DNA from 4 places in the Rahnella sp. GSA61A genome. Region 3 is predicted to be linked to each of the others. Evidence: predicted binding sites of a transcription regulator. Region 3 holds the regulator's gene; each other region holds the start of a gene.

What was found. The regulator Fur, encoded in region 3, represses iron uptake genes when iron is present. The targets are predictions, from matches to a motif close to ATAATAATGAGAACNACTATCAA.
Region 1: LC431_RS09260 (Nramp family divalent metal transporter) is a predicted target of Fur. The motif match lies at 4,234-4,256, and genes of this name have one in related genera.
Region 2: ulaG (L-ascorbate 6-phosphate lactonase) is a predicted target of Fur. The motif match lies at 4,260-4,282, and genes of this name have one in related genera.
Region 4: LC431_RS25735 (TonB-dependent siderophore receptor) is a predicted target of Fur. The motif match lies at 4,495-4,517, and genes of this name have one in related genera.

The regions. Positions count from the first base shown of each region.
Region 1 is NZ_JAHXYO010000005.1:234,391-242,011, forward strand. It holds gene gltX (glutamate--tRNA ligase) at 1-1,106, shown strand, start outside; gene LC431_RS09235 (formate/nitrite transporter family protein) at 1,194-1,985, opposite strand; gene LC431_RS09240 (hypothetical protein) at 2,114-2,254, shown strand; tRNA gene LC431_RS09245 (tRNA-Ala) at 2,339-2,414, shown strand; tRNA gene LC431_RS09250 (tRNA-Ala) at 2,487-2,562, shown strand; gene LC431_RS09255 (NupC/NupG family nucleoside CNT transporter) at 2,699-3,886, opposite strand; gene LC431_RS09260 (Nramp family divalent metal transporter) at 4,304-5,533, shown strand; gene LC431_RS09265 (DUF2502 domain-containing protein) at 5,605-6,018, opposite strand; gene mgrA (L-glyceraldehyde 3-phosphate reductase) at 6,178-7,167, opposite strand; gene LC431_RS09275 (alpha-keto acid decarboxylase family protein) at 7,496-7,621, shown strand, end outside.
Region 2 is NZ_JAHXYO010000008.1:98,610-106,230, reverse strand. It holds gene LC431_RS12535 (helix-turn-helix transcriptional regulator) at 1-294, opposite strand, end outside; gene LC431_RS12530 (hypothetical protein) at 234-380, shown strand; gene LC431_RS12525 (PLP-dependent aspartate aminotransferase family protein) at 495-1,685, opposite strand; gene glpE (thiosulfate sulfurtransferase GlpE) at 1,826-2,146, opposite strand; gene ulaR (HTH-type transcriptional regulator UlaR) at 2,231-2,986, opposite strand; gene ulaG (L-ascorbate 6-phosphate lactonase) at 3,101-4,165, opposite strand; gene ulaA (PTS ascorbate transporter subunit IIC) at 4,578-5,981, shown strand; gene ulaB (PTS ascorbate transporter subunit IIB) at 6,052-6,360, shown strand; gene ulaC (PTS ascorbate transporter subunit IIA) at 6,371-6,841, shown strand; gene LC431_RS12490 (3-keto-L-gulonate-6-phosphate decarboxylase UlaD) at 6,867-7,523, shown strand; gene LC431_RS12485 (L-ribulose-5-phosphate 3-epimerase) at 7,534-7,621, shown strand, end outside.
Region 3 is NZ_JAHXYO010000002.1:199,314-206,934, reverse strand. It holds gene LC431_RS03020 (methyl-accepting chemotaxis protein) at 9-1,673, opposite strand; gene fldA (flavodoxin FldA) at 2,095-2,622, shown strand; gene fur (ferric iron uptake transcriptional regulator) at 2,935-3,390, shown strand; gene chiQ (ChiQ/YbfN family lipoprotein) at 3,519-3,854, opposite strand; gene LC431_RS03000 (OprD family outer membrane porin) at 3,868-5,238, opposite strand; gene glnS (glutamine--tRNA ligase) at 5,717-7,387, opposite strand; gene nagE (N-acetylglucosamine-specific PTS transporter subunit IIBC) at 7,580-7,621, opposite strand, start outside.
Region 4 is NZ_JAHXYO010000037.1:10,200-17,820, forward strand. It holds gene LC431_RS25720 (phosphatase PAP2 family protein) at 1-38, shown strand, start outside; gene LC431_RS25725 (methylated-DNA--[protein]-cysteine S-methyltransferase) at 102-587, shown strand; gene gdhA (NADP-specific glutamate dehydrogenase) at 700-2,043, shown strand; gene LC431_RS25735 (TonB-dependent siderophore receptor) at 2,112-4,382, opposite strand; gene fes (enterochelin esterase) at 4,608-5,951, shown strand; gene LC431_RS25745 (ATP-binding cassette domain-containing protein) at 5,925-6,722, opposite strand; gene fepG (iron-enterobactin ABC transporter permease) at 6,719-7,621, opposite strand, start outside.

The sequences.
Region 1 (7,621 bases), on a different contig from region 3:
TGGAAGCGCTGCGTGAAGAACAAATGGCAAATAACGAGAAGCCTCGTTATGACGGCCGCTGCCGCGACAGCCACGAACATCACGCTGCTGATGAGCCGTGTGTGGTGCGTTTTCGTAACCCGCAGGAAGGTTCTGTCATCTTTGACGATCAGATCCGCGGACCGATCGAATTCAGTAATGACGAGCTGGATGATCTGATCATCCGCCGTACCGACGGTTCGCCGACCTATAATTTCTGTGTCGTTGTCGATGACTGGGATATGGAAATCACCCACGTCATCCGTGGCGAAGACCATATCAACAACACGCCGCGTCAGATAAACATCCTGAAAGCGCTGGGCGCGCCGGTACCGGTTTACGCGCACGTTTCTATGATTCTGGGTGACGACGGTAAAAAACTGTCCAAACGCCACGGTGCGGTCGGCGTGATGCAATACCGTGATGACGGTTATCTGCCGGAAGCGCTGCTGAACTATCTGGTGCGTCTGGGCTGGTCTCATGGCGATCAGGAAATTTTCAGCCGCGACGAAATGAAAGCGCTGTTCTCACTGGAAAACGTCAGCAAATCTGCCAGTGCGTTTAACACTGAAAAACTGCAATGGCTGAACCATCACTACATTAACACGATGGATCCGCATTACGTGGCGACCCATCTGCTGTGGCATGTTGAGCAGGCGGGTATCGAAACCCGTAATGGTCCGCAGCTGTTTGAAATCGTGACCCTGTTGGGCGAACGTTGCAAGACGCTGAAAGAGATGGCGGAGTCCTGCCGTTACTTCTACGAAGATTTTGCAGAGTTTGATGCCGATGCGGCGAAGAAACACTTACGCCCGGTTGCACGTCAGCCGCTGGAAGTGGTTCGCGCCAAACTGGCTGCTATCACTGACTGGACCGCTGAAAACATTCACCATGCGATTCAGGGCACGGCGGATGAGCTGGAAGTAGGGATGGGTAAAGTTGGTATGCCACTGCGCGTTGCGGTAACGGGCGCAGGCCAGTCACCAGGTGTTGATGTCACCGTTCACGCTATCGGCCAGAGCCGTGTGCTGGCGCGTATCGATATGGCGTTAGCCTTTATTGCTGAGCGCGAAACACAAGCACAGTAATGGCGGTTAAATAGCGATAAAAAAGCCAGCGCGGGAAACCGGCTGGCTTTTTCTTTTCGTAAAACCCGGGTGTGAAAAACGTCTTAATTAACGTTGTTCAGTTGCCGGTGTTTCAACGGTCGGGCGGTAGGCCAGGAAATACATCAGGCCAACGAAGCCCGCACCACCTACGGCGTTACCGAGGAACACGGCCACGAAGTTAGGCAGGTATTCTGACCAGCTCAGCGCACCGGCAAAGATTGCCGCAGGCACGATAAACATATTTGCTACCACGTGCTGGAAGCCGATGGCCACGAACGCCATAACCGGGAACCACATGCCGATCACTTTGCCGCCAACTTCTTTGCTGGCGAAGGCCAGCCAGATTGCCAGACACACCAGCCAGTTACAGCCGATACCGGAAATGAACGCATGCATGAAGTCTGCGTTGACCTTCGCGGTGGCGGTTGCCACCGTTTTGCTCAGGAAAGCGCCTTCCGTCAGCCCCAGAACGTGGCCGAAGAAATAGGCCACTGCCAGGCTGCCCAGCAGGTTAGCGACAGTGACCCAGAACCAGTTACGCAGCACCGCGTAAAGGCTGATCTGACGCGCGAACCAGGCGATAGGTAAGGTCATCATATTACCGGTCAGCAGTTCTCCCCCTGCTAACACGGTCAGAATGATGCCTACCGGGAAGACGGCAGCGCCAAGCAAGTTACTGAATGAACCCCAGGATGCAGGTAATGTCCCTATTACATGCAGATCCAGAAGGAAACCGGTGGCGATGAATGCGCCAGCCAGAAAGCCCAAAATTAACAAATTCAACACGGTGGCGCGGCTTTTATTAACGCCCGCTGTGACGGCGATGGATGCGATTTCTTTAGGTGAATACAAGGACATGGGAGTGCTCGAATGGTGTAAGTTATGATTATTGCGCGAGAAGTCTATTCTGAGATTTATCTCAAAACAAGGCGATTATCATAGTCTGCTAACATTTTATTAATCATTCGGACATAGATGTTAAGGAAATGCGTAAGCAGATCAGAAAGCTAGGAAAAATGCGGGCTGGCGGACAAATTGTAAAACAAAGCGTCTGTCTGAAAATTTCCCTGATGGCAGAGGATTTTTCCCTGTGGAATGGGGGATTTGGCGGCTTTTTCAGCGCTTGAATTGAGAAACGGATTTAGCCGTTGACAGGGGTAGCGACGTTTCATATTATGCGCCCCGTTCACCCGTTTTTACGGGCATGAATTGGGGGTATAGCTCAGCTGGGAGAGCGCTTGCATGGCATGCAAGAGGTCAGCGGTTCGATCCCGCTTATCTCCACCAACTTCCTTTCCAGAGCAAGTTGGCTGTTTCCTTCCCAGGGAAACAAAAAAGTAAATGTGTACGACCTCGTGTGGGGGTATAGCTCAGCTGGGAGAGCGCTTGCATGGCATGCAAGAGGTCAGCGGTTCGATCCCGCTTATCTCCACCAAATATTAAAGAAACCCGCTTCGGCGGGTTTTTTGCTTTTGGCGCTTTGTCATTTCTCCTGCCTGTTTTACTGCGCTGAATCGCAGACATAAAAAAAGGCGCCGGAGCGCCTTTCTCGTCGTTCTGTATTTGCTTACTTACGCCAGTACCAGACCCGCGATAGAAGCAGACAACACGCTGACCAGCGTTGAGCCGTACAGCAGTTTCAGGCCGAAGCGTGAAACCACGTTGCCCTGATGTTCGTTCAGGCCTTTGATAGCGCCGGCAACGATACCGATGGAAGAGAAGTTTGCGAAAGACACCAGGAACACGGACAGGATGCCCACGCCGCGTGGTGAAAGTTCGGTTGCTACTTTCTGCAGATCCAACATCGCAACGAATTCATTGGAAACCAGTTTGGTTGCCATGATGCTGCCTACCTGCAAGGCTTCGTGACTTGGTACGCCCATCATCCACGCGAATGGATAGAAGACATAACCCAGCACGCCCTGGAAGGTGATACCGAATACCACGTCGAACAACGCATTCAGGCATGAAATCAGTGCGATGAAACCAATCAACATGGCTGCAACGATGATAGCCACTTTGAAGCCTGCCAGGATGTATTCACCCAGCATTTCAAAGAAGCTCTGACCCTGGTGCGTATTACCGATTTGCAGGTCTTCTTCTGAATCAACCTTATAAGGGTTGATCAACGACAGTACGATGAAGGTACTGAACATGTTGAGCACCAGCGCAGCAACAACAAAGCGCGGTTCCAGCATGGTCATGTACGCACCCACAATCGACATAGAAACCGTCGACATTGCTGTGGCAGCCATGGTGTACATACGTTTTTCAGACATTTTGCTCAGAATATCTTTATACGCGATAAAGTTTTCTGACTGACCCAAAATCAGGGAGCTGATGGCGTTGAAAGATTCCAGTTTTCCCATGCCATTAATTTTCGACAGAACCGTACCGATAATACGGATGACGAAAGGCAGTACACGAATGTGTTGTAAAATACCGATCAACGCAGAAATAAACACGATCGGACACAAGACTTTCAAGAAGAAGAACGCTAATCCTTTATCGCTCATGCCTCCAAATACGAAGCCGGTCCCTTCCGCAGCGAATCCTAATAATTTTTCAAACAAGTCTGAGAAGCCTTTCACAAAACCTAAACCAACAGAAGAATTCAGGAAGAAGTAGGCTAACAAGACTTCGATGACCAACAGCTGAACGATGAAGCGTAAACGGATATTTTTCCGGTCACGGCTCACCAGTAAAGCGAGTGCAGCGACAACGGCCAACGCTAATACAAAGTGCAATATTCGGGACATGGGTGCTCCAAATTAGAGGCAGGCTATATTTCGACGGTCATTTTATGTAACGCGTACATTTAAAACGTGAAGTCGATTGCAAATATAGAAATTACAGACACGAATTGCAACAAATCGCGGCCCATCACACAAAAAATCAAGATGTTAATAAAACTAAGCACAATTAGCATTCCTGTGCTAGTTTTATCATGTGCCGTAATGCGTTCTGAATCTGGCCCGTTAATGTCTGTTTTAGGAAAGTGCGCTGCGTCTGGCTTTCTGAAGCCGGGTGAGCGAATCACCCCCTCAGTTATTACCTTCTCGCTTACTGCTGCTGCCTATCAGAGTAATCACTCAGATCATTCCAAATGCACTTGATAATCATTATCAATTAGATATCATTGATGTAAGCGTAATAATTGTAAGGGTTAACTAACTATGCTGAACAGCCGGGCCGAATCTGCAGGCCGCGCGTCCAGAAAGATGAAGCTTTCACTGATGGGACCGGCCTTTATCGCCGCCATTGGTTATATCGATCCGGGCAACTTTGCGACGAATATTCAGGCCGGTGCTTCTTATGGCTATCAGTTGCTGTGGGTGGTGGTATGGGCCAACGTCATGGCGATGTTGATCCAGTTGTTGTCTGCCAAACTCGGTATCGCGACCGGCAAAAACCTGGCCGAACATATCCGCGATCGTTTCCCGCGTCCGGCCGTCTGGGCTTACTGGGTGCAGGCGGAGATTATCGCAATGGCCACCGATCTAGCCGAATTTATTGGCGCCGCCATAGGCTTCAAATTGCTTCTCGGGGTTTCCCTGTTACAGGGCGCAGTACTTACCGGGATTGCCACCTTTATTATCCTTGGGCTGCAAAAACGCGGGCAAAAGCCGCTGGAACTGGTGATCGCCGGTTTACTGTTGTTTGTTGCTGCGGCTTATATTGTTGAATTGTTCTTCTCGCAGCCAAGCATGCTGGCGCTGGGCAAAGGCATGTTAATCCCCGCACTGCCAACCGCTGATTCGGTGTATCTGGCCGCGGGTGTGCTCGGCGCGACCATTATGCCGCATGTCATTTATCTGCACTCTTCGCTGACTCAGCGGGGCGGCAAGGCGTCCAAAGCGCAGCGTTATTCAGCCACCAAGCTGGATGTCGGTATTGCCATGACCATCGCCGGTTTTGTGAATCTGGCGATGATGGCGACGGCTGCGGCGGCATTCCATTTCAGCGGACACAGCGGGATCAGTGAGCTGGATGAAGCCTATCTGACGCTGCAACCGTTGCTCGGCCACGCTGCCGCGACCACCTTCGGTCTGAGTCTGGTGGCAGCCGGTTTATCTTCTACAGTTGTCGGCACGCTGGCCGGACAGGTAGTGATGCAGGGGTTCGTGAAATTCTACATTCCGCTGTGGGTTCGCCGTACGGTGACCATGATGCCGTCTTTTATTGTGATCCTGATGGGATTAGATGCCACACGTATTTTGGTGATGAGCCAGGTATTGCTGAGCTTCGGGATTGCGCTGGCATTGCTGCCGTTGCTGGCTTTTACCGGTAACCGCAGCCTGATGGGCGAGATGGTGAATACTAAAACCGTGCAGTGGGCGGGGCGGGTCATCGTGCTGATCGTCGTCAGCCTTAACCTTTATCTGCTGACAGGTATGTTGAAATAACGCCTTCGCCAGCAACAGGTAATAAAAAACGGGACAGTTTGCGCTGTCCCGTTTTTGTTTTATTCCGTTGATTAATGGCGGTGATCGCCATGCCCGCCCCGGCGATCATCATGGCCGTGACCCCGATCCGGCCCGCGGCGGTGATCATAATGCGGACGTCCGTGGTCGCTGTGATGATAACGCGGTGGCGGCATCGGACGACGTGGAGGATGGCGTTCGTTCCACCAGCCATGATCGCGCCAGCGATAACCATCCCAGTAATAGCCGCGCGGGCTGCGTGCACCATAGTGGTGACCACGGTAACCATTCCACCAGCCTGGGTTACGCCAGTCATAGCCGTCCCAGTAATAACCCCGCCTGTCGCGATCACCGATATTGATAGAAAGGCCCGGCGTATTCAGGCTGAAGCTGCTGGCCTGCACGGTGGGTACCGCCGCAGGGAGCAGGGTAAAGAACAATGTGGCAAAAAGTACCGGCTTTAACATGAGTGGCCCCAGATTCCTTATAATTTATGCTGACAGTTATAAGGGGAAGAGGGCACCGGTACTATTGCTTACAATCCTGTTTTGAATGATTTACGCGCCTTAACGGTTTACTTACGAATCCTCCATAAAGGCGCGTTTTTTATACCGCAGGGTAATCGCTTACACTAAAATCCCTTCGATCGCCGCCAGTTCTTCTGTGCTGAAATGACGGTGAGAGACCATGCCCACGGCATCGTCGATCTGGCTGGTTTTACTGGCACCAATCAGGACGGACGTCACGCGGTCGCCGCGCAGAACCCACGCCAGCACCATCTGCGACAGCTTCTGACCGCGTGCCTGCGCAATATCATTCAGCTTACGCACTTTTGCCAGCTTCTCTTCCGTCAGCTGATCTGCTGTCAGGAACTTACTGCCGCTGGCTGCGCGGGAATCTTCAGGAATGCCCGCCAGATAACGGTCAGTCAGCACGCCGCCCGCCAGCGGTGAGAAGGCGATAGACCCGACGCCGTTATCCGCCAGCGTATCCAGCAGATCAGCCTCAACCCAGCGCTCGAACATGGAATATTTCGGCTGATGGATCAGGCACGGTGTGCCAAGATCTTTCAGGATTTCAAACGCTTTTTTGGCGCGTTCTGCCGGATAGTTCGACAAACCGACGTACAGGGCTTTGCCCTGACGCACGATCAAATCCAGCGCGGCCATGGTTTCTTCCAGCGGTGTATCAGGGTCAGGACGGTGATGATAGAAAATATCCACGTACTCCAGCCCCATGCGTTTCAGGCTCTGATTCAGGCTGGCGACCAGATATTTTTTCGAGCCCCAGTCTCCGTACGGGCCGTCCCACATGGTGTAACCGGCTTTGGAGGAAATAATCAGCTCATCGCGATAAGGCAATAAATCTTCCTGCAGGATGCGGCCGAAATGCTGTTCTGCCGAACCCGGAGGCGGGCCGTAGTTATTGGCCAGATCGAAATGGGTGATCCCATGGTCGAAAGCATGGCGGATCAGTTTCCGGCCATTCTCAAAATGGGCGTTATCGCCGAAGTTATGCCACAAACCCAGGGAAATGGCGGGCAGTTTCAGACCGCTCTGGCCACAGCGACGGTATTCCATATTCTCGTAACGGGTTGGACTGGCTTGATACACCATGTGAGTCCTTATAATAAATTCAGAAGTGAACAGAAGGTTATAAATGTCATAAAAAACCAATTTTAGTGTATGCGCTTTCACAAGCATTTCCAGCTAATCAGATCACATCCGGAACAATCCTTGTACGCAGGATCGTTGATTACCGTGACTATTCTTCCTGCCTATTACCTTTACTGCTGAATCCGCTTCCCTGCATTAACACAGTGCAGGGGTGTAACTCTGCGTTGCCATGCCTTATTTCGAATAATAAATGTGCTGTCCCCCGGTTTGGAGTAATACTCATATTAGTGGGATTAACTGGTTACTTTATTTTTCACAGAGGATCGTCATGGTTAATGAATACACAGTAGGTGACTATCTCTTAGATCGTTTATCACTCAGCGGGATCTCCGAGTTGTTTGGCGTGCCGGGCGATTACAATCTGAAATTCCTCGACAGTGTGATTAATCATCAG
Region 2 (7,621 bases), on a different contig from region 3:
CGGTTCATCTTGTTTTAAAAGAGTATTATCTGAGGACACAGAGGAAGGCGTCCGTTTTGAACGGGAGTTGCGTGAGGTGGGTTTACGGGGAATTAATGTAGCGTCCTGCAACTGGCGGCCGAACGGATCATCTTTGAGCAACAAATTGAGATCTTGTTCTACGCCCAGAACCTGCATTACCGCCAGACAGGCACCGAGAGTGACGCCTGTGTTGCCGCGTTCAAGATTGCGCAATGTCATGGGAACCATACCTGCCCGTTCTGCGACCTGTGCTGCCGTCAGTTTGCGGCGCAACCTCGCCAGACGAAGACGATCGCCAAACTCAGTTAATAGCGATTCAGTTGCCGGAAGCAAGGGCGATGTTTTTCGGGGCATGGTAGCAGCCAATTTGAAGTGTAAACTGAAAGTATTATGGCGATATATGCTCTATATCGCCATAATAATTACACTTTAGCATGCAGGAGATGTGATGCTGAGCGTGATTTCAGATCCGCTTAAAGCCCTTCCAGCGCCTGTTGCAGATCAGCAATCAGGTCTTCGGTATCTTCGATACCGATGCTGATGCGCACCAGTCCGTCGGTGATACCGCTCTGGCGGCGAACTTCCGGCGCGACGGCGCTGTGCGTTGTCGATGCCGGATGGCAGGCCAGCGAATCGGTGTCGCCGAGCGATACCGCCTGCGTGATGATGCTCAGCTTATCGAGGAACGTCCGTGCGGCGTTGAGGCCGCCTTTCAGCTCAATGGCCATAATCCCGCCAAACAGTTTCATTTGTTTTGAGGCGGTGGCATGTCCCGGATGCTGCTTCAGCCCCGGATAGAACACGGTGTCTACCGCGCTGTGGCCGTCGAGGAATTCCGCCACCGCCTGTGCGCTCAGCGAACTGGCTTCGACGCGCAGCGGCAGAGTTTTCAGGCCGCGGATCAGCAAACTGGCTTCGAACGGGCTCAGGTTGCCGCCGAACTGCTTCAGACTCAGGGTGCGGATTGGCGTGATTAATGCCGCCGAACCGGCCACTACGCCACCGGTCGCATCGCCGTGGCCGCTGATGTATTTGGTCGCAGAATGCAGAACGATATCAATGCCCAGTTCCAGCGGGCGCGTCAGGTACGGTGTGGCAAAGGTATTATCCGCCACACTGACTGCACCGGCGGCTTTCGACAGACGGGCGACTTCAGCCAGATCGGCGATATCCAGTCCCGGGTTAGCCGGGGTTTCCACCAGCACCACTTTGGTGTTTTTTGTGAATGCCGCTTCCAGTTCGCTCACATGGGTAACGTGAACCGGTTTGATGCCATAACGTGGCAGCAGGTTACGCACCACGCCTTCAGTGCCGCCATACAGCGTGCCGATATGAATGATTTCATCGCCGGGAACCAGCAGGGCAAACAACGTGGCGCTGATCGCTGCCATGCCACTCGCGCAGGCAACGGCGGTTTCTGCACCTTCGAGCGCCGCCAGTTTCTGTTCAAAAACGGCCACCGTCGGATTGGCGAAACGGCTGTAAATATAACCCGGTTCTTCACCACTGAAACGGCGTGCGCCGCTGTCAAAATCCGGGTATGAAAATGCCGATGCGGCGGTGATAGGTGTTGCAATCGCGCCGGTCAGGGCATCGGGCTGCTGTCCGCCATGAACGGCGAGCGTACGCATCCCTAAAGAACGTGAAGTGTTCAGTTTTTTCATCTTGGAATCCTGTCGATAGTAGGCAGAAATTATATCAACACTGGAGAAAGGTAGCTTTTTCAGCTTAAGAACATTTTCGGCGCAAACTCATTAGCCTGGTTATAAAGACTATAGCGTGCGCCGGCGTCAATAAAGAGGGGTCAGGCTTCAATATCTTGCGGGAAGGTTTGCGACCAGGCTTCGAAACCGCCGTCAACGCTGTAGACCGATTCGAAACCCTGAGAAATCAGAAATTGCGCGGCACCGCGGCTGCTGATGCCGTGATAGCACATCACCAGTACCGGTGTTTTGGCATCGGCCTGCTGGATAAACGCAGGCAGGCTGTCGTTGCTCAGGTGATAAGCGCCAGGTGCATGTGCTGCGCCGAAGCTTTGCGGGTCACGAATATCGACCATCACGGCTTCGCCTGAGGTCAGGCGGGAATGTGCTTGTTCAACGCTGATTGCTTCAAATTGTTCCATTCTGGTCTTGCCTCATAAAAGGTTATGCCGCCATTCTACCCAATAATTGCACAACTAAGACCAGACGAAATACAGGGATAAAGGCTAAACCAGGATCACCTGCACGCCTTTCTGACGTAATTGCCCGATGATTTCATCATTCGCTTCTTTGCCGGTGATCAGCACATCGATTTGTTCGGTGCGGCTGAACAGCATGCCCGCGCGCTGGCCGATTTTGCTGCTGTCGACCAGTACCGCCAAATTCCCAACATAATTCAACATCTTCTGCTCGGCCATCGCGGTCAGCATATCGGTTTTGTACAGGCCATCGGCGGTCAGCCCCGCGCCGCTGGTGAACATCCAGTGCCCGGCATACAGGCTGGCATCGCCGTCTTGTGGTGCCAGCGTAATTGACTGACTTTTATTGTACTGACCGCCCATGATCACCACGCTGTCGTGCTCCTGTTCAATCAGATAATTGGCCAGCGGCAGATAATTGGTAATGACCTGAATGTCTTTTCCGCACATTTCACGGCCGAGCAGAAACGCCGTCGAACCGCAGTTTATCACCACGCTTTCACCCGGCTGGCACAGTTCGGATGCCGCTTTGGCGATGCGCATTTTCTCGTTGAGATTGTGCGTCTGATGGATATTCAGCGGTGTCCAGTTCTGGCGTGGCTGATTCACGGCTTCAGCGCCATTGCGCACTTTCCGCAGTTTGCCCAGTTCGTTGAGCTTGGTGATGTCACGACGCGCCGTAGCGGGTGAAATATCAAACTGATCAATCACATCAGCGACGGAAATCTGCCCCTGACGTTGCAGCAGATCGAGAATAGCATTGTGGCGTTGTGGCTCAGTCATGGTGGCTCCGCAGGTAAATAGGTGATTACCGCGTGATTATAAACGAGCAGTAATGGCAATTACATGGTTTATAAAAAAGCGGAGTCTGCTGCCTCCGCCTGTTCATAACATACTTTATAAGAAAGACTTGAATGGCAGATCAGTCTCGGTAGTAAAGCAGTCGTCAAAGCCACGCGGATAGTGATACTCGAAGTTATCCTTATCATCCGGATACGTGAATTTACCGCCGACCTGCCAGATAAACGGCTTGAAGCCGTATTTCAGGCGATCTTTTTTCATCTCCCACAGCACGCGGATTTCCTGCGGATCGGCCTGGAAATTCGACCAGATATCATGGTGGAACGGAATAACGACTTTGGTGTTGAGGGATTCCGCCATGCGCAGCATATCGACGCTGGTCATTTTGTCGGTCACACCACGCGGGTTTTCGCCATAAGAGCCGAGCGCCACGTCTATCTGATATTCGTTACCGTGTTTGGCGTAGTAGTTGGAATAGTGCGAATCGCCGCTGTGATACAGGTTACCGCCCGGCGTTTTGAACAAATAATTCACCGCGCGCTGATCCATCATATCCGGCAATACCCCTGCGGCTTTCTGGTCTGCGGGCAGGGTGATCAGCACCGTGCGGTCGAAAGAATCCAGTGCGTGAATTTCCACGTCTTTGATCCTCACCACTTTGCCCGGCGTCATCACGATGCAACGACTGGCGGGCACGCCCCAGCTCATCCACAAATCCACACAGGTTTGCGGGCCGATAAAGGGCACGTCAGCAGCACAGTTTTGCATGACAGCGGCGGCCACGTTCACATCGATATGATCGTTATGATCGTGGGTGGATAACACCGCGTCGATCTCCCTGATCGCAAAGGGATCGAGCACAAACGGTGTGGTGCGCAGATTCGGCTGGAGCTTCTTTACACCGGCCATGCGCTGCATCTGGTGGCCGGTTTTCATCAGCGGGCTGCTGTGATTTTGCTTGCCGACGCCACACCAGAAATCGACACAAATATTCGCGCCGCCCTCAGACTTCAGCCAGATCCCCGTACAGCCCAGCCACCACATGGCAAAGGTGCCCGGCGCGACCTTTTCCTGCTCGATCTCTTCGTTTAACCAGGTGCCCCATTCCGGGAAAGTGCTGAGGATCCAGGATTCGCGGCTGATCGTTTCTACTTTGCTCATAGTATTCCCTCATCTGAGTTGGCTTTGAAATAGAGTCACAATAAATCATTTAATGATTACATATGATTTATTTGTGAGAATTTATCATCGAAAATTCATAATGACAATGATTATAAACGAGCGATTTTTAGCATTAAGCAGGGGATGACAAAGGAGGATGGGAGGATTTCAGGCGGTTTTCACATGCCTTTTTTTGTAGTATATGGCTGATATTTATCATAAAAACAGAGTGATTTAGTTTGTTAGCTCATTCTGCCGATGACGATATCTTGCGAGACTGCTCACAAATAATCATTGCGAATCTTTATTTGATTCGATGTGAGCATTAGAGTGCGTTTGTCCCTCACTTTTTAGCGCAGCGGTTATGTTCAAGTGCGTTGAAGAGATCAAACAAGGTCAGACGGAGAGTCTTATGGAATTCCTCTACACCATCTTCACCGTATTTTTTAATCAGGTAATGACTAACGCGCCGTTGCTGCTGGGTATTGTGACCATGCTCGGTTACATCCTGCTCAGGAAGAGCGCGACGGTGATTATCAAGGGCACCATCAAAACCATAATCGGCTTTATGTTACTGCAGGCGGGGTCCGGCATTCTGACCGGTACCTTCAAACCGGTGGTGGCAAAACTTTCAGAAGTGTATGGCATTAACGGTGCAATATCAGATACCTATGCCTCAATGATGGCCACGGTGGAGCGCATGGGCGAGGCCTATAGCTGGGTCGGTTACGCGGTGCTGATCGCCCTGGCGCTGAATATCCTGATGGTGGTATTCCGCCGCATTACCGGCATTCGCACCATCATGCTCACCGGCCACATCATGTTCCAGCAGGCGGGGCTGATTGCGGTGTTCTTCTTCATCATGGGCTATCCGATGTGGACCACCATCTGGTCAACCGCAATTCTGGTGTCGCTGTACTGGGGCATTACCTCGAACATGATGTACAAACCGACGCAGGCCGTGACCGAAAACAGCGGCTTCTCGATTGGTCACCAGCAGCAATTTGCCTCGTGGATCGCTTATAAAATCGCGCCGTATCTCGGGAAGAAAGAAGACAGTGTTGAAGATCTCAAACTGCCGGGCTGGCTGAATATTTTCCATGACAATATCGTGTCTACCGCCATCGTGATGACCGTGTTCTTCGGCATCATTCTGTGTTCCTTCGGCCTCGACACCCTGCAGCAAATGGCCGGAAAAACCCACTGGACGATTTACATCCTGCAAACCGGTCTGATGTTTGCGGTGGCGATTTTCATCATTATTCAGGGCGTGCGTATGTTCGTTGCTGAACTGACCGAAGCCTTTAACGGCATCTCCCAACGCCTGATCCCGGGTGCCGTGCTGGCCATCGACTGCGCGGCTATTTACAGCTTTGCGCCGAACGCCGTGGTCTGGGGCTTTATGTGGGGCACCATCGGCCAGCTGATTGCTGTCGCCATTCTGTTTGGCATGGGCTCTTCCATCATGATCATCCCCGGCTTTATCCCGATGTTCTTCTCTAACGCCACCATCGGCGTGTTTGCCAATCACTTCGGCGGCTGGCGCGCGGCGCTGAAAATCTGTCTGGTGATGGGGATGATCGAAATCTTCGGCTGCGTCTGGGCCATCAAACTCACCGGCCTGAGCGCCTGGATGGGCATGGCAGACTGGTCGATTCTGGCACCGCCAATGATGCAGGGCTTCTTCAGCATCGGTATGGCCTTTATGGGCGTCATTGCGGTGATTGTGCTGCTCTACATGTTCTTCGCGGGTCGCGCATTGCGGGCCGAAGAAGATGCTGAAAAACAGGCGCTTAATCAGTCCGTTTCTCACTAATGACTGTTCACTAATGACTGTTCACTAATGACTTCTCACAAATAACTTCTCACCAAACAAAGAGGTTCCCATGACAGTACGAATTCTGGCGGTATGCGGTTGCGGGCAAGGCAGTTCGATGATCATGAAGATGAAAATCGGCCAGTTTCTGACGCAGGAAGGCGTGGATCACACCATGAATAGCTGCGCGGTGGGGGAATACAAATCCGAGCTGAGCGGTGCTGACATTATTGTCGCCTCCACGCACGTGGCGGATGAAATCACCGTCAGCGGCAACAAATACGTGGTCGGCGTGCGCAACATGCTGTCGGCGGCTGACTTCGGTCCGAAAGTGATGGAAGTGATTAACGCGCACTTTTCCGCAGACCTGAAAAAGTAAGGAGCGATGTATGAAACTGCGAGATTCGCTGGCTGAAAACAACTCGATTCGCCTCAACGCAGAAGCAGAAACCTGGCAGGGCGCAGTGAAAATTGGCGTCGATATGCTGGTAGAAGCCGGAGTGGTAGAGCCGCGTTATTACCAGGCGATTCTGGACGGCGTCGAACGTTTCGGGCCGTATTTCGTGATCGCACCCGGGCTTGCCATGCCGCATGGCCGTCCGGAAGAAGGTGTGCTGAAAACCGGTTTTGCGCTGGTGACGCTGAAAAAACCACTGGTGTTCAATCATGAAGATAACGATCCGGTGGACATTCTCATCACGCTGGCGGCGGTGGATGCCAATGCGCATCAGGAAATCGGCATCATGCAGGTGGTGAACCTGTTTGATGATGAAGCCAATTTTGACCGCCTGCGTGCCTGCACTACGGCGCAACAGGTGCTGGATCTGATCGACCTGACCTCCGCCACGGCGGTTCACTAATTCGTTAGCAGAGAAGGAATATATTATGTCTCATTCATTACCGATGTTGCAGGTGGCGCTGGATAACCAGTCGATGGACGACGCTTACAAAACCACGCGCCTGATCGCCAGCGAAGTCGACATTATCGAAGTTGGCACTATTTTATGTGTCGCAGAAGGTGTGCGCGCGGTGCGTGACCTCAAGGCGCTGTATCCGGAAAAAATTGTGCTGGCCGATGCCAAAATCGCCGATGCCGGAAAAATCCTCTCGCGCATGTGTTTCGAAGCCCATGCTGACTGGGTGACGGTGATTTGCTGTGCCGACATCAACACCACCAAAGGTGCGCTGGAAGTGGCGAAAGAATTTAACGGCGACGTGCAGATTGAGCTGACCGGTTACTGGACGTGGGAACAGGCGCAGGAATGGCACGACGCAGGCATCGGGCAGGTGGTTTATCACCGCAGCCGCGACGCGCAGGCCGCCGGGGTGGCGTGGAGCGATGCCGATATCTCGGCGATTAAACGCCTTTCCGCCATGGGCTTTAAAGTGACCATTACCGGCGGACTGGCGCTGGAAGATTTGCCGCTATTTAAAGACATTCCGGTGCACGTCTTTATCGCCGGACGTAGTATCCGCGACGCCAAAGATCCGGTTGACGCAGCACGTCAGTTCAAAAAATCCATTCGCCAGCTCTGGGGCTAAGGAACACCGAATGATGCATAAAGCCGTTCCACTCGGTATCTATGAAAAAGCCCTGCCTGCGGGCGAAGACTGGCTGATGCGCCTGACACTGGCGAAAG
Region 3 (7,621 bases):
CTTCCTGCTCAGAACGTTTCCCAGTTTTCAGCACTTTTCGCCGAAAGCATGCTGGTATCCGGACGCAATAACGGTGCGGAAATTGACTTCCCCGGACGTGAACCGACGCTCGTCACGCTATCTTTAAGTTTGAACGTAGCAACGGCATTGTTCAGCAATGAAGCCTGCTCTTCCAGTGATACTGCAGCCTGCGACGCCTGTTCTACCAGCGCGGCGTTCTGCTGTGTGACGCTGTCCATTTCTGTGACGGCAACCGCCACCTGACTGATTCCTTTGCTTTGCTCATCGGATGCAGAGGCAATTTCCGCCATGATGTCAGTGACATGCGTAATTGAGCGCACCACTTCATTCATCGTATGACCGGCGTTTTCAACCAATTTCGAACCGCTGTCGACGCGGGAAACCGATTCGCTGATGAGCTGCTCGATTTCTTTCGCCGCCTGCGCACTGCGTTGTGCAAGATTGCGCACTTCGCTGGCAACCACTGCAAAACCGCGCCCCTGCTCGCCCGCACGTGCCGCTTCGACGGCAGCATTCAGCGCCAGAATGTTGGTCTGGAAAGCGATGCTGTTAATCACAGAAGTGATTTCAGCAATTTTCTTCGAGCTGCCGGAGATATCTTTCATGGTGCTGACCACGTCTGCCACGATGTTGCCGCCCTTCTGCGCGGTGGTGGAAGCCTCCATCACCAGCTGGCTGGCGTGATGCGCGTTATCGGCATTGTGTTTAACGGTAGCCGTCAGTTCTTCCATGCTGGCAGCGGTTTCTTCCAGCGCCGACGCCTGTTCTTCCGTACGGGAAGACAAATCGTTGTTCCCGGCTGAAATTTCTGACGCGCCCTGATAGATGTGATTGGTGCAGTTGCGGATGGTCTGAACGGTATTGACCAGGCTCAACTGCATCTCGTTCAGCAACGGAATCAGCTTACCGGCGCAGTTTTTACCGAATTCTTCCAGATAAAACGTCAGATCGCCGCTGGCGATCACCGCGAAGTGACCGCGGATTTTATCCAGCGGCTTCACCAGCGCCATCACCAGATAACGGTCAGTCAGCAATAAAATCACCAGCCCGATACCAAATGCCGTCAGCAGAATCACTTTGCTAAATGACGTCAGATGGGTGGATTGCCGTTGTGCCGCATCAAAATCGACAGCGATCTGACCGCTGACTTTTTCCATTGATGAGCCAAAGCTGCGGCTCAGTGCAGGCACGGTGGAATTGGCTAGCTGGTTATAGGACTCCGTATTTTTGCTGCGGGCTGCGTCGAACAATGGCGTGACGCCCTGCGTGATCAGATTTTCCCAACTGGTGATTAATTCCTGCACGGAGGAATCTTCCAGCCCCGGATGCGGTGCCGCTTTAAAACTGGCCAGAGCCTGCGTCAGCCCGCTGAGTGATTGTTTGGCGGTATCAAAAATTTCCGGACCTTTTGACGGATCGGCCTGAAGCTGTGCCACGGCGCGGCTCAGGCGCGTCACGGTACGAAAATACTGATCATTTCCTTTATTGATCAGCGCCATATTGTTGACCAGCTCGGTACTATTTTTGGTATTTTGGGTCAGTGTGTCCAGTGAGGTGACGGTGTAAAGGGAAACACCTGCCCACATGACGCAAAAGATGCCAAGAATGGTTAATAAAGCGGCCCTGATGGTGATATTTTTTAAAAACTGCACGATATGCCTCTCTCGAAACATGTCTGTTTCTGGCCTGAGGATTGACGGGGATGCGGAGAATCAAGACAGGTAACCAGCAGGCAAGTGCCCCAGGACATGTTTGAACACCTCTCCGGGCATCGATTTCTTTATTATGTTGAGATTGCTCCCGAATCATCTATCGGCGGAATGTTCTCGAAATTTAGTATTGTGACAACTTATTTCTCAAACTTGCTTTTGACCTCATTAACCCTGAGGTTAATTCGCCGCAGGTGAAAGCACACAAAGGCGATAACACATAAAAATATTGCCCGATAAACTTATTTCCCAGTTAAGAAGGCGAGCAGAAGCATATTCTCCGCCGCACGAGTTTGCTATCATCTGCATTATTATTGCCTGCGTTGCAGAGCACTTCATTGAGAACAAGAGGTTAGGTAATCTTATGGCCGTTGTAGGTATCTTCTTTGGATCCGATACAGGTAACACCGAAAACATCGCAAAAATGATCCAGAAGCAATTGGGTAAAGATGTTGCAGAGGTGCATGACATTGCGAAGAGCAGCAAAGAGGATCTGGAAAAATTCGATATTTTGCTTATCGGCATTCCAACCTGGTATTACGGTGAAGCGCAGTGTGACTGGGACGACTTTTTCCCAACGCTGGAAGAGATAGATTTCGAAGGTAAGCTGGTGGCACTGTTTGGTTGCGGTGACCAGGAAGACTACGCCGAATATTTCTGCGATGCGCTGGGCACCGTGCGCGATATCATTGAGCCACGCGGCGCAGTGATTGTCGGACATTGGCCTACCGAAGGTTACCACTTTGAAGCATCTAAAGGCCTGGCGGATGATAAGCACTTCATAGGACTGGCAATTGACGAAGATCGTCAGCCCGAACTGACCAGCGAACGTGTTGATGCCTGGGTGAAACAGATCACAGAAGAACTTAGCCTTTCTGAAATTATTGGCTAAAAACCCTGTTGGCCCTGAGGATTTATTCTACAATTGAAGGGCCAAACTATTACTGAAATTAACAATTTAACTGCTACAAAATTGTAACTTTCGGTCGTATCAAGGTACACTGAGTTCCTCTGTTTTTTCTATTGATCAAGTCGTTGCATTCCAAATGTGACCGGCAATTTGTGATCTTTATTAACAGGCTGTCGTTGACGAGAATTGGCACATTGCGTTAAACGAAGAGACTAAACGAATAATTTTGTGCCGCCGATGCCACAGGCTGCATGCCTCAACTTGATTAGCACATAGTAACAGGACTGAATCCGCATGACTGACAACAACACCGCACTGAAGAAAGCCGGCTTAAAAGTCACGCTTCCGCGCCTCAAAATCCTGGAAGTGCTGCAAGCGCCGGAAGGTCATCACGTTAGTGCGGAAGATCTTTACAAGCAACTGATTGATATGGGTGAAGAAATTGGCCTGGCGACGGTTTACCGCGTTCTGAACCAGTTTGACGACGCCGGTATTGTCACCCGTCATAACTTCGAAGGCGGCAAGTCCGTATTCGAACTGACCCAGCAACATCACCACGACCACCTGATCTGTCTGGATTGCGGTCGTGTGATCGAATTCCGTGACGAATATATTGAAGGTCGTCAGCGTGAGATTGCTAAGAAACACGGTATCAAGCTCACCAACCACAGCCTGTATCTGTACGGCCACTGTGAAGCAGGCGATTGCCGCGAAGATGACTCTTTGCACAACGATAAACCTGCGCAGTAATCTGCACAGGCTTTGACTAAATTAACCGCTGAAAAGCGGTTTTTTTATGTCTGATATCGACGCAGATTGAGCCCGGATAGCAGGCATAAAAAACCCCGGCAAGCCGGGGTATGTTTCGCTGCTGAGATTCACGGCTTAGGTGAATTGTTCGTTTTTATTTCCTGCCAGATTTTCCCGCAATCAGCAGCATATGCCTGACCGTCGCCAGTTTTACGCGCCGTCAGACATCGCTGATAATCCACCACGCGCACCGTCTCCTGTTCTGCAAATTGCTGGTGGGCTTTTTCCTGTTTCAGTTTATTCAGTAACACCTCGCAGGATGCCAGTTTGTCCGGATTGCCTTCTGACGTATTGATACAGGCACGGTAATCTTCCCGCGTTTGGGATATTTGTGCCTGATCGGCGGTGGGTGCACAACCGGCCAGCAGAACAACCGAAACCACGATCATCAGTAATTTATTCATCGACATAGCGACCTCAGAAAATAGTGAATGGAGCGATAACGATGAATTTCACGTCTTTTTCATCCTGGAAAATGTTGCCGTAACCGCCGCCCCAGCTCGGAATATCCGAATGGTTGTCGTACTGGGTGTAATGCAGTTTGAACAACGTCCCTTTGGCGCGCCCTTCCTGAATGGTGTACAGCGCATCCAGGCTCCATGCGCTTTCTTTCAGACGCTGGCTCTGGTCATAAGCGGCGTTGGTGCTCGGTTTGGCATCCCAGGCATAGACGTACGAACCACCGACCGCGAAGCCCGGTAAATCCCATTTCGCCAGATCATACAATACGCCTGCATATACTGCTTTTTCACCGTTGGCGTTGAAGTCCGAGCGGTTGTCCCACCACACATCAAGACGGCCGTTTGAGGAAGAATAAGTCGGGGTCATGCGCTGCAGGAAGTAGCCCTGATTCCCTTCCGCTTTCACCATCGTCCCTTCCAGACGCCAGTTAAACTGCCCGGTGGTATAGCCAAAGGTCAGTGCCTGCAACCATGCCAGACCGTCATACAGACTGTTCGGATCATTCTTGTCACTGATGCGGTCTTCTGCACCATAGAACTGATAGCTGGTGGTCAGCGGATTGCCCAGCAGATCCATTTTGTACGAGGCTTTAGCAAAGTACTGATCGACATAACTTTCAGCCTGGCCAAATGCGCCTTCCAGTACGAAGTCATTTTTAAAATCATATTTCGCACCGAGCGAATGAATATAAGAAACGCCGGTTTTCTTGTCATTCTGGCGGAAATCATCCATTTCCAGATGCCACGGCGATTTATATTCATCAGCCCACATATAGGAGAAACTCAGTTCACCCGGGTCACCGAAATCGTGTTTATAACCGGCTTCCGCACCGCGATACGTACCCGGCATAAAGCTCCAGTGCGGTGCGATCAGCGTCTGTCCGGTAGGCTGAATATACCCTGCGTGCCCCCAGAATCCGCCGTATTTGAATTTACCGGCTGCCTTATAAAGACTGACCCCACTTTTATCCCCGGAGTAATCTTCGTCGTAGGCGCGATTGCTGTTGGAAAAGGCGATTTCGTTGGGATGGCCGCTCTCGCTGCTCTCGGCCATTTCAATCGCCGTAAAGGCTGCGATATCAATACCAAACATGTCCCAGGCATAGCCGGAAGAAAAATCGAGGTTCAGGTTAGCGGTAGAATGCGAAAGGTTGGTTGTATAGTCTTTGTAGTGGTCACTCGCCGGATCCATGTCCTTGCGGTCACGTTCACGCTGCCAGTAGTACACACCGCCGGTCAGTGTGGAATCATCAATAAAACCGGCTGCTTTGGTCTCTTGTGAAAACATCATTCCGCCACCCAGTAAGGTGCCGGCGAGAGAATACATGGCAGGTTTCAGGTAAGCCGATCCCCTGCCCCTGTTACGGCGCTTGTGCATAGAGATTCCTCATGTTGACTAAAAAAACGAGCAAAACCCAAACGGGTATAAAAAGCGGTCGCCAGAGGCGTAACCGGTTAAATCAACATCAAGAGTATTTTTCGCGACGCGAATTATCAATGAGTAATTAATCATTAATTATCGAAATATGACAAAGTGCACATAAAGATGAAAAAGCATTACAGAGGTATGCAGGAAAGGATTAAAGCAATGGACTATAATAATATATAATTAAAACATACGATTAAACAAAATCATCTTACAGTTTAAACGTTTCAGCAATATGAACGGCTGTGGCACAACGTTTTAAAAGTAAGCATAGGAAATACATTAATTCGCGACGAAAAACAAAAGGCATCTCTGACAAGAATAACAGGCGAAAAAAAACGCAGCCTGAACTGCGTTTTTATTACCTCATACTGAGGGCTTACGCGACGGGTTTGCTTTCCCAGGTATCACGCAGGCCAACGGTACGGTTAAACACCAGATGTTCAGCACTTGAGTAGCGATTGTCGGCACAGAAGTAACCTTCACGCTCAAACTGCAGGCTGATTTCAGCCTGTGCAGCCACCAGTGATGGCTCCACGAAACCGTGGGAAATCACCAGGGAATCCGGGTTGATGGTGGTCAGGAAGTCTTCCGCCTGGCCCGGGTTTGCGACGCTGAACAGACGGTCATACAGGCGGAACTCAGCCGGTTTGCCTTCAGACGCGGACACCCAGTGGATCACGCCTTTCACCTTGCGGCCATCGGCAGGATCTTTGCTCAGCGTGTCGATATCGTAAGAACAGAAGATAGTGGTGATATTCCCTTCCTCGTCTTTCTCGATACGTTCTGCTTTGATCACATACGCATTACGCAGGCGCACTTCTTTGCCCAACACCAGACGCTTGTACTGCTTGTTGGCTTCTTCGCGGAAATCAGCCTGATCGATGTAAATCTCACGGGTAAACGGCACTTCGCGGGTGCCCATTTCCGGTTTGCCCGGATGATTCGGCATCTTCACCATCTGCACATCATCACCGGTAAAGTTTTCAATGATCACTTTAACCGGATTGATAACCGCCATGGCGCGCGGTGCGTTCTCGTTGAGATCGTCACGGATGCAAGATTCCAGCGCCATCATTTCAACGTTGTTATCCTGCTTGGTAACGCCGATACGACGGCAGAATTCACGGATAGATGCCGCGGTATAGCCCCGGCGACGCAGACCTGAAACGGTCGGCATGCGCGGGTCATCCCAGCCTTCAACAATCTTCTCGGTCACCAGCAGGTTCAGCTTGCGCTTGGACATGATGGAGTATTCGAGATTCAGACGGGAGAATTCGTACTGACGCGGGTGGCATGGAATAGAAATATTATCCAGAACCCAGTCGTACAGACGACGGTTATCCTGGAATTCCAGCGTACACAGCGAATGGGTGATCCCTTCCAGCGCATCGGAAATGCAGTGGGTGAAATCGTACATCGGATAGATGCACCATTTTTTACCGGTCTGGTGATGTTCTGCGAATTTAATACGGTACAGAACCGGATCACGCATCACAAAGAATGGCGAGGCCATATCGATTTTTGCACGCAGACACGCAGCGCCTTCGGCGAACTCACCGTTACGCATTTTTTCAAATAACGCAATGTTCTCTTCCACGGTGCGATCGCGGTACGGGCTGTTTTTACCCGGCGACGTCAGGGAGCCGCGATATTCACGGATCTGGTCAGGAGACAGTTCATCAACATACGCCAGACCTTTGTTGATCAGTTCAAGCGCATAAGCATGCAGTTGATCAAAATAGTCCGAGGAGTAATGAATATCGCCGCTCCAGTCGAAACCTAACCACTGGACGTCGCGTTTGATTGACTCAACGAATTCGATGTCTTCTTTTGCCGGGTTGGTATCGTCAAAACGCAGATTACACTGGCCCTGATAGTCTTGCGCGATGCCGAAATTCAGGCAGATAGATTTCGCATGACCGATGTGCAGATAACCATTAGGCTCAGGTGGGAAACGGGTGTGAACGGTATTGTGTTTCCCGGTCGCCAGATCTTCATCAATAATCTGACGGATAAAATTTGTTGGGCGGGCTTCAGCCTCACTCATTGTGCAATTCCTCTACGCAACATTGACTCTACGGATAACCGCTTATGTTCCAACAAGCCACGCCGGGAAACAACCGTTAGTTGCATTAAATCGTGGTTATCTCTGCTGCCTCTGTCCTCAGACAATAAAAAGCGGGAAGAGATCGCTCTCTTCCCGCTGTCACTACGTCGACCTGTTACGTCATCCGCAGGGTTATTTGCCCTGGATATCGAACAGTTTCGTTTGACCGGCAAC
Region 4 (7,621 bases), on a different contig from region 3:
CGAAAGCGGAACTTCGCGCACAGTTGGGCCTGAAATAATTTTCGTCAGTTCCTGCCTTTCCGGTAAAGTGTGGGGCGTAAAACTTGCAGAGGAAGGGACTGATGGAAAACAGATTCAAGCGGATGGCATCGCCGGTCGGGTTACTCACACTGGCGGCGAAAGGCGATAAGCTGACCGCCATTTTGTGGGAATGTGAAATCGACGGGCGCGTGCCGTTGGGCGATATGATTGAAGACCCGTCGTTTCCGATCTTGCTGAAAACCGAACAACAGCTGAACGAATATTTTGCCGGTAAGCGTACCCGTTTTGAGCTGGAACTCGATTTCACCGGCACCGAATTCCAGAAAGAAGTCTGGGCGGCGTTGCTGGAAATTCCGTTTGGTGAAACGCGCAGCTACGGCGAGATCGCCCGTCGTATCGGTCGCCCGAAAGCGGTTCGTGCCGTGGGCGCGGCCAATGGCCGCAACCCGATTTCTATCGTGGCGCCGTGTCACCGGGTGATTGGTGCTTCCGGGAAATTAACCGGCTTTGCTGGCGGGCTGGACAACAAGTTGTTGTTACTGAAGCTGGAAGGTCGTAAATCTTAGGGTTTTTATTGGGAAATAAATTGCTTGATGTCCGCTTGTCAGTCGATGCATAGTCAAAAAATAAGCAGTAAATAAAAAAGACAACATCACTTACAAACGGAGTTTTACCTTAATGGATCAGATTCAATCCCTCGAACAGTTCTTATCCTCAGTTCAGCAACGCGACCCGCATCAGGTCGAATTCTCCCAGGCCGTACGTGAAGTTATGACCACGCTATGGCCTTTCCTCGAACAAAATCCGCAATACCGCCGTTCTGCTTTACTCGAACGTCTGGTGGAGCCGGAACGTGTCATTCAGTTCCGTATCGCGTGGGTGGATGACAAAAATCAGGTGCAGGTGAACCGTGGCTGGCGTGTACAGTTCAGCTCGGCCATCGGCCCGTATAAAGGCGGCATGCGTTTCCATCCGTCGGTCAATTTATCGATTCTCAAATTCCTCGGTTTTGAGCAGACCTTTAAAAATGCCCTGACCACGTTGCCAATGGGCGGCGGGAAGGGCGGCAGTGATTTCAATCCGAAAGGCAAAAGCGAAGGCGAGATCATGCGTTTCTGTCAGGCGCTGATGCTGGAACTTTACCGTCATCTCGGCCCGGATACTGATGTGCCTGCGGGGGATATCGGCGTCGGCGGGCGTGAAGTCGGGTATATGGCGGGGATGATGAAAAAACTCTCCAACAACACTGCCAGCGTGTTCACCGGCAAAGGGTTGTCGTTCGGCGGCAGCCTGATCCGCCCGGAAGCCACAGGTTATGGCCTGATCTATTTCACTGAATCGATGCTTAAACGCCATGGCCTGGATTTCGAAGGTATGCGCGTGGCGGTGTCTGGTTCCGGTAACGTCGCACAATATGCAATTGAAAAAGCCATGTCACTGGGCGCACGGGTGATTACGGCGTCAGATTCTAACGGTACTGTCGTCGATGAAGCAGGCTTTACTCCTGAGAAACTGGCGCTGCTGACCGAAATCAAAGCCAGCCGTGATGGCCGCGTGGCGGATTACGCGCAAAAACTCGGACTGACGTATCTCGAAGGCCAGCAGCCGTGGAACGTGCCGGTGGATATCGCGCTGCCTTGCGCCACACAAAATGAACTGGATGCCTCTGCGGCACGCGTGCTGATCGCCAATGGCGTGAAAGCGGTCGCTGAAGGCGCGAATATGCCAACGACGATTGAAGCGACCGACTTGTTCACCGACGCGGGCGTGTTGTTCGCGCCGGGTAAAGCGGCGAATGCCGGTGGCGTGGCAACCTCAGGGCTGGAGATGGCGCAGAACGCTGCGCGTCTGAGCTGGAAAGCCGAAGAAGTGGATGCGCGTTTGCGTCACATCATGCTGGATATTCACCAGTCGTGTGTCGAATACGGCGGCGAAAGCCAGCAGACGCAGTATGTCCGTGGCGCAAATATCGCCGGCTTCGTCAAAGTCGCTGATGCCATGCTGGCGCAGGGCGTGCTGTAAGCCCAAAGTCAGGTTTCAGAAACAACAAAGCCACCTTTGCAGGTGGCTTTTTTATGTGGGCAACATACTCAGAAGTGCGTATTCAGGCTCATGTAGAACGTGCGGCCCGGTTCGTTGTAGGTTGCCGCGCCTGCGCCGTACATATAGGCGCCGGTGGTGGCATTACCCACAGTCTGGGCATTACCCGCACGGAACTGGCGTTTGTCGAAGACGTTATCAATACCCGCCGTGACGCTGACATTTTTGGTCGCGGTGTAGGTGCCGCTCATGCCGACCACAGAATACGGGCTGACTTCATTTTTCTCACTGCCGGTGACGGCTTCACCCTTGTAGTTGTATTTCTTTGGCTTCTGACGGCCATACCAGGTCAGGGTAGATTGCAGAGAGAGATCTTCCGTTGCCTGCCAGCTCAGCGTGGAGTTGATGGTAAATTCCGGGATGATCGACAGATAATCGCCGGTCTCTTTGTTTTTACTTTCAATCATGTACGTGCCGTTGTTATTCCAGGAAACGGTGCTGCTGACCGGAATATTCAGCGTGCCCTCCAGCCCCTGAACCACGGCTTTCGGCACGTTTTCCCATTTATATACATCAGTTGTGCCGGTGGAGGACGTGCCGGTTGGCAGATAGCCGGATTCGATTTTGTTGCGATAATCGTTGCGGAAATAGGTCACGCCCGCCTGATAACCGTTGCGGTGGAATTCCAGTCCGATCTCTTTGTTTACGCTGGTTTCCGCATCCAGATCTTTATTCCCCACCAGATAACAACCGCCGCCGCTGGCCGCACAACCCTGACCTTTACTGTACAGCACGTAGTTTGGGTTGGTCTGATACAGGCTCGGCGCTTTATAGGCGCGGGCGATACCCATTTTCAGGGTGAAATCGTCGCCCAGTTCCTGAGACAGGTTCAGCGACGGGCTCCAGTTATTGCCGACAATGGAGTGATGGTCGAAACGCAGACCCGGCACCAGCATGGTGCTGTCGGTCAGCTCAATATTATCTTCGGCAAACAGCGAGAAAATCTCTGCCTGAGAATAGGGGCTGCGGTTGGTGCTGTCGGTACCGGCAATCGCGCCGCCGAGCATAGCCTGCGTGTTGGAAGACGGATCTTTCATCTTCTGCTGGTTCCATTCCGTGCCGAACGTCGCGGTTTGCGGCACGCCCAGCTCAAACGGAATACTGACTTCGCTGTGCGCCAGAATGTCGCCCAGTGCGATGGTGTTGAAGTCTTCGTCAGAGAAGATGCCTTCGGTACCGCCCGCCAGCCCTTCATCCATGCGCGAGTTACGGGTTTTTTCGTACTGCACGTAGTTGCTGGTGGTTACACCGTTATCCCACGCGCCTTTGTAGGTCACCGAGTAGGACTGGCGGTAAATGCGGTTAGTCTCTTCACCGTACATGCTTTTCACCAAATCACTGGTGTTGGTGTTCTGCGTGTCGCCTGCGTACAGGTTGCCCTGACGGCTGTTGGACACTTCAAATTCCAGTGACTGCATGCGGGCAAAATCCCAGTGCAACAGGGCGTCGATATTCTTATCGATCACGCCTTCGCGACCTGCCGGAACGGTGTCGGCATAGGTGCCGGTACGCTCAGACTGATGACCGTCGTTGATGTACTGCGCGTCAGCCTGCGTTTTGCTGTAGCCACCGAACAGGCGGAAACTGAACTGATCGTTGAGCGGGCCGGAGAGGCTGAAATCGGTACGTTTGGTCGAGCCTTCGTCCTTATGTTGTGGTGCGTTCAGATAGGTATTCCAGGAACCGTGCCACTCCTGAGTGTCTTTTTTAGTGATGATGTTCACCACGCCACCCGCCGCGCCGTTACCGTAACGCGCCGCCGCCGGGCCGCGGATCACTTCGATGCGCTCGATCATATCGGGCGGAACCCAGCTTGTGTCGCCGCGGGTATCACGCTCACCGCGCCAGCCCTGACGCACTGAGTTGCGGCTGTTCACCGGCTTACCGTCGATCAGGATTAAGGTATTTTCCGGGCCCATACCCCGGATGTCGATCTGGCGGTTATTACCGCGCTGGCCGCTGGTAGAGTTGCCGGTCAGGTTTACGCCGGGCATGGTGCGGATAAGTTCGTTGATGTCGCGTGCCGGAGGGCGTTTTTGGATTTCATCAGAAGTGATGGTGGAAACGCCGGGAGCCTGAAGGTTTTGCTGTGCGGCGGTGACAACCAGTGTGTCGCTGGTGTCTTCCTGTGTTTCTGCGGTGTTCTGGCTGGCGTCTGTTGTGCGGGTTGTGGTGCTTTCTGCCGCGCTGACGGGCAAAGAAAGTGCTGATCCCAGCCCGATTAAGGTTGCCAGAGAATAGTGTGGTAGCCTGCTTTTCATAGTGGATTCTGCCCTGAAATCCATCCGTTCCTGCAAAACAGATTTAGTGAACAGGAGGATGGCCTGTTGTGTGTGTATTTTTATCGTCCCGTTTACGGGCGGTAACACACTATTGCAAATGCAAACAATTATCAATACGATTCCCATTCATAATTTGCAGGAAGCAGGTCAATTATTCTGCAAATTATGCCTTCTCTCATTGCCAAAAGACTGTAAAGCGTAAACATGATGAAATCGCAGTTTCCGGAAAAACCCACCGCGCAGGCGATGTTAGCAAGCTCTCAGGCGGGAAGTGCCGAATGGTGGAAAGACATTAAAGCGCAAGGTTCACCCTTGATCGAACGGCTGAATGATGACGTATGCAACGTGACGTTCTTCTGGCGGGATCCGCAGGGCAGTGAGGCGACATCGGATTTCCAGCGGGTGTGGATCAACATCAACGGCATCACCGATCACCATCAGTCTTTACCGCCGCAAAGTCTGCAAAGACTTGCGGGAACCGATGTCTGGTCGCTGAGTATTACGCTGCGCTCCGGCTGGCGCGGCAGCTACAGCCTGATCCCGCGCACCGGGCCCGGCAGAGAGTTCCCGCAGGATCCCGATGCCTATACCGCCATGCTGGCTGCGCGGGAATGGTGGAAAGATATGTTCGCCCATGCGATTTATGACCCGCTGAATCCGAATCAGCCGTGGCCGGGGGCGAAATCTCACGCGCTGTCGCCGTTGCATATGCCCGACGCATTGCCGCAGCCTGCCTGGCGGGAGTTTGATCTCCACGGTGCCGCGTTGCCACAGAAACCGGCAAAACTGCAAACCTATCAGTGGAACAGTGCGCGTCTGGGCAACCGGCGCAAGGTCTGGATCTACGCCACCGGCGAAAGCCAGGATCCGGCATCGCGCCCGCTGGCGCTGTTGCTCGACGGCCAGTTCTGGGCGCAGCAGATGCCGGTCTGGCAGCCGCTGATGCAACTGACGCAGGAAGGCACATTGCCGCAGGCCGTCTACGTGCTGATTGATGTGATCGATACACAGACCCGCAGCCGCGAACTGACCTGTAATGCAGATTTCTGGCTGGCCGTTCAGGAGGAGTTATTGCCCGCCGTGGCGACGCTCGCACCGCACAGCAGCGATGCGAACAAAACAGTGGTGGCGGGGCAGAGCTTTGGCGGGCTGTCAGCGTTGTACGCCGGTTTGCACTGGCCGCAGCGCTTCGGTCTGGTACTCAGTCAGTCCGGTTCTTTCTGGTGGCCGCGACGTAATAAATCGCAGCAGGATGAAAATCCTGACGAGGCGGATTTGTTACTGCGTGCGGTGAGTAACGGGCTGGGGGCTGCCAGCCATCTGAAAATTTTCATGGAAGCGGGCAGCAATGAACGACTGATTTATCAGGTGAATAATCAGATGGATGAGCTGCTGAGCCGCACCAAAAACAGCGTGCATTATCGCGTGGTCGATGCCGGTCACGATGCGCTGAGCTGGCGCGGCGGATTAGCCGATGGCCTTCAATACCTGTGGAACGAAGAGCCATGGAGCACCGGAGATTCAACCGTTACCCAGCGGGATAATTAACGGTGTATGCGAAACCGGACAGTCGATAATGGCGCAGCGTAGCCCGAAAACCTGTTCGATCAGTGCCGGTGTGACGATGTCTGCCGGTGCGCCCTCAGCCAGTATTTTTCCATCGCGCATGGCAATCAGATGCCCGGCGTAACGACATGCCTGATTCAGGTCGTGCAACACCACCACCAGCGTGCGGCCGTTTTCCTGATTCAGGCGACACATCAGTTCCATCAAATCAATCTGATGCGCGATATCCAGCCAGGTTGTCGGTTCATCCAGCAATAACAACGGCGTTTGTTGCGCCAGCACCATGGCTATCCACACCCGCTGGCGCTGTCCGCCGGAAAGTGAATTCACCGTGCTTTCCGCCAGTTCGAATACTCCCGTCGCGTGCATGGCGTCGTTCACCGCCAGCGTATCTTGCGCTGTCCAGCGGCTGAACAGGCTCTGATGCGGGTAACGCCCGCGGGCCACCAGATCCGCCACACTGATATCGCCCGGCGCCGTTGAACTTTGCGGCAGTAAACCCAGACGTTTCGCGACGTCTCTGGTGCCGTAATCACCGATCAGTTTGCCGTCCAGAAATACCGTGCCGGATTGCGGCGGCATCAGGCGGCTGAGCGTGCGCAATAATGTGGATTTACCGCAGGCATTCGGCCCGATAATCACGGTGAGTTTTCCCTGAGGGATAGAGACGGAGAGTTCGCGGGCGACGATTTTTTTATCGTAGCCCAGCGTCAGATCTTTCGCATACAAAGGGGAAGAGTGTTCAGTATTCATGAGCGTCGCGACTCCCGGATCAGCAACCCAATCAGATAAATGCCGCCCAGACTGACGGTCAGCACGCCCACGGGTAACTGATAGGGCGTGAACAGCCGTTGTGCAGTGACATCGGCGGCGAGCAACAGCAGCGCACCGGTCAGCGCCGCGAAAAATAAAGCGTGCTGCTGGCTGGCGCAAAGACGACGCGAAATTTGCGGTGACACCAGCGCAATAAAGGAAATTGGCCCGGCCAGCGCGGTGGCCGCGGCGGTCAACGCCACGCCCGCCAGCATCAGCAATAAACGTGAACGCGTCACCGGTACGCCCAGCGCACAGGCGGCATCATCGCCCATTTCGAGCAACCGCATCGGAGCGGATAAGCAACGCGCCAGCATGCAGGCGACGATAATCATCCCGGTCGCCGGCAGGCTTTTCTCCCATGTGATGCCATTGAGCGAACCGGCATTCCACAAGCCAGCCGTCAGCGCCGATTCCAGCGAGGCGTGAATAATCAGCCAGGTATTGACCGCAATCAGCAGCGCCCGTACGCCGATACCGACGATAATCAGGCGGAACGTTTCGATGCCCTGACGCCATGCCAGGGCGTATACCACCAGTGCGGTCACGACGCCGCCTGCCATCGCGCCGGGGAGAAGGTCGCCCGCAGCGCCATTGAACAACACGATAATCAGCAGAACGCCGGTATACGCGCCGGTGTTAAAACCGATAACGTCCGGACTTCCCAATGGATTGCGCAGCAGCGACTGAAAAATCGCGCCGCTGATGCCGAGTGCGGCACCGAGAATCATCGCCATCACCACGCGCGGCAGACGCCATTGCGTGACAATAATGCTCAGGTTTTTCGGCCCGTCGCCGAGCAGGGCGCTGACAACCTGCGACGGCGTCAGTGCCAGTGT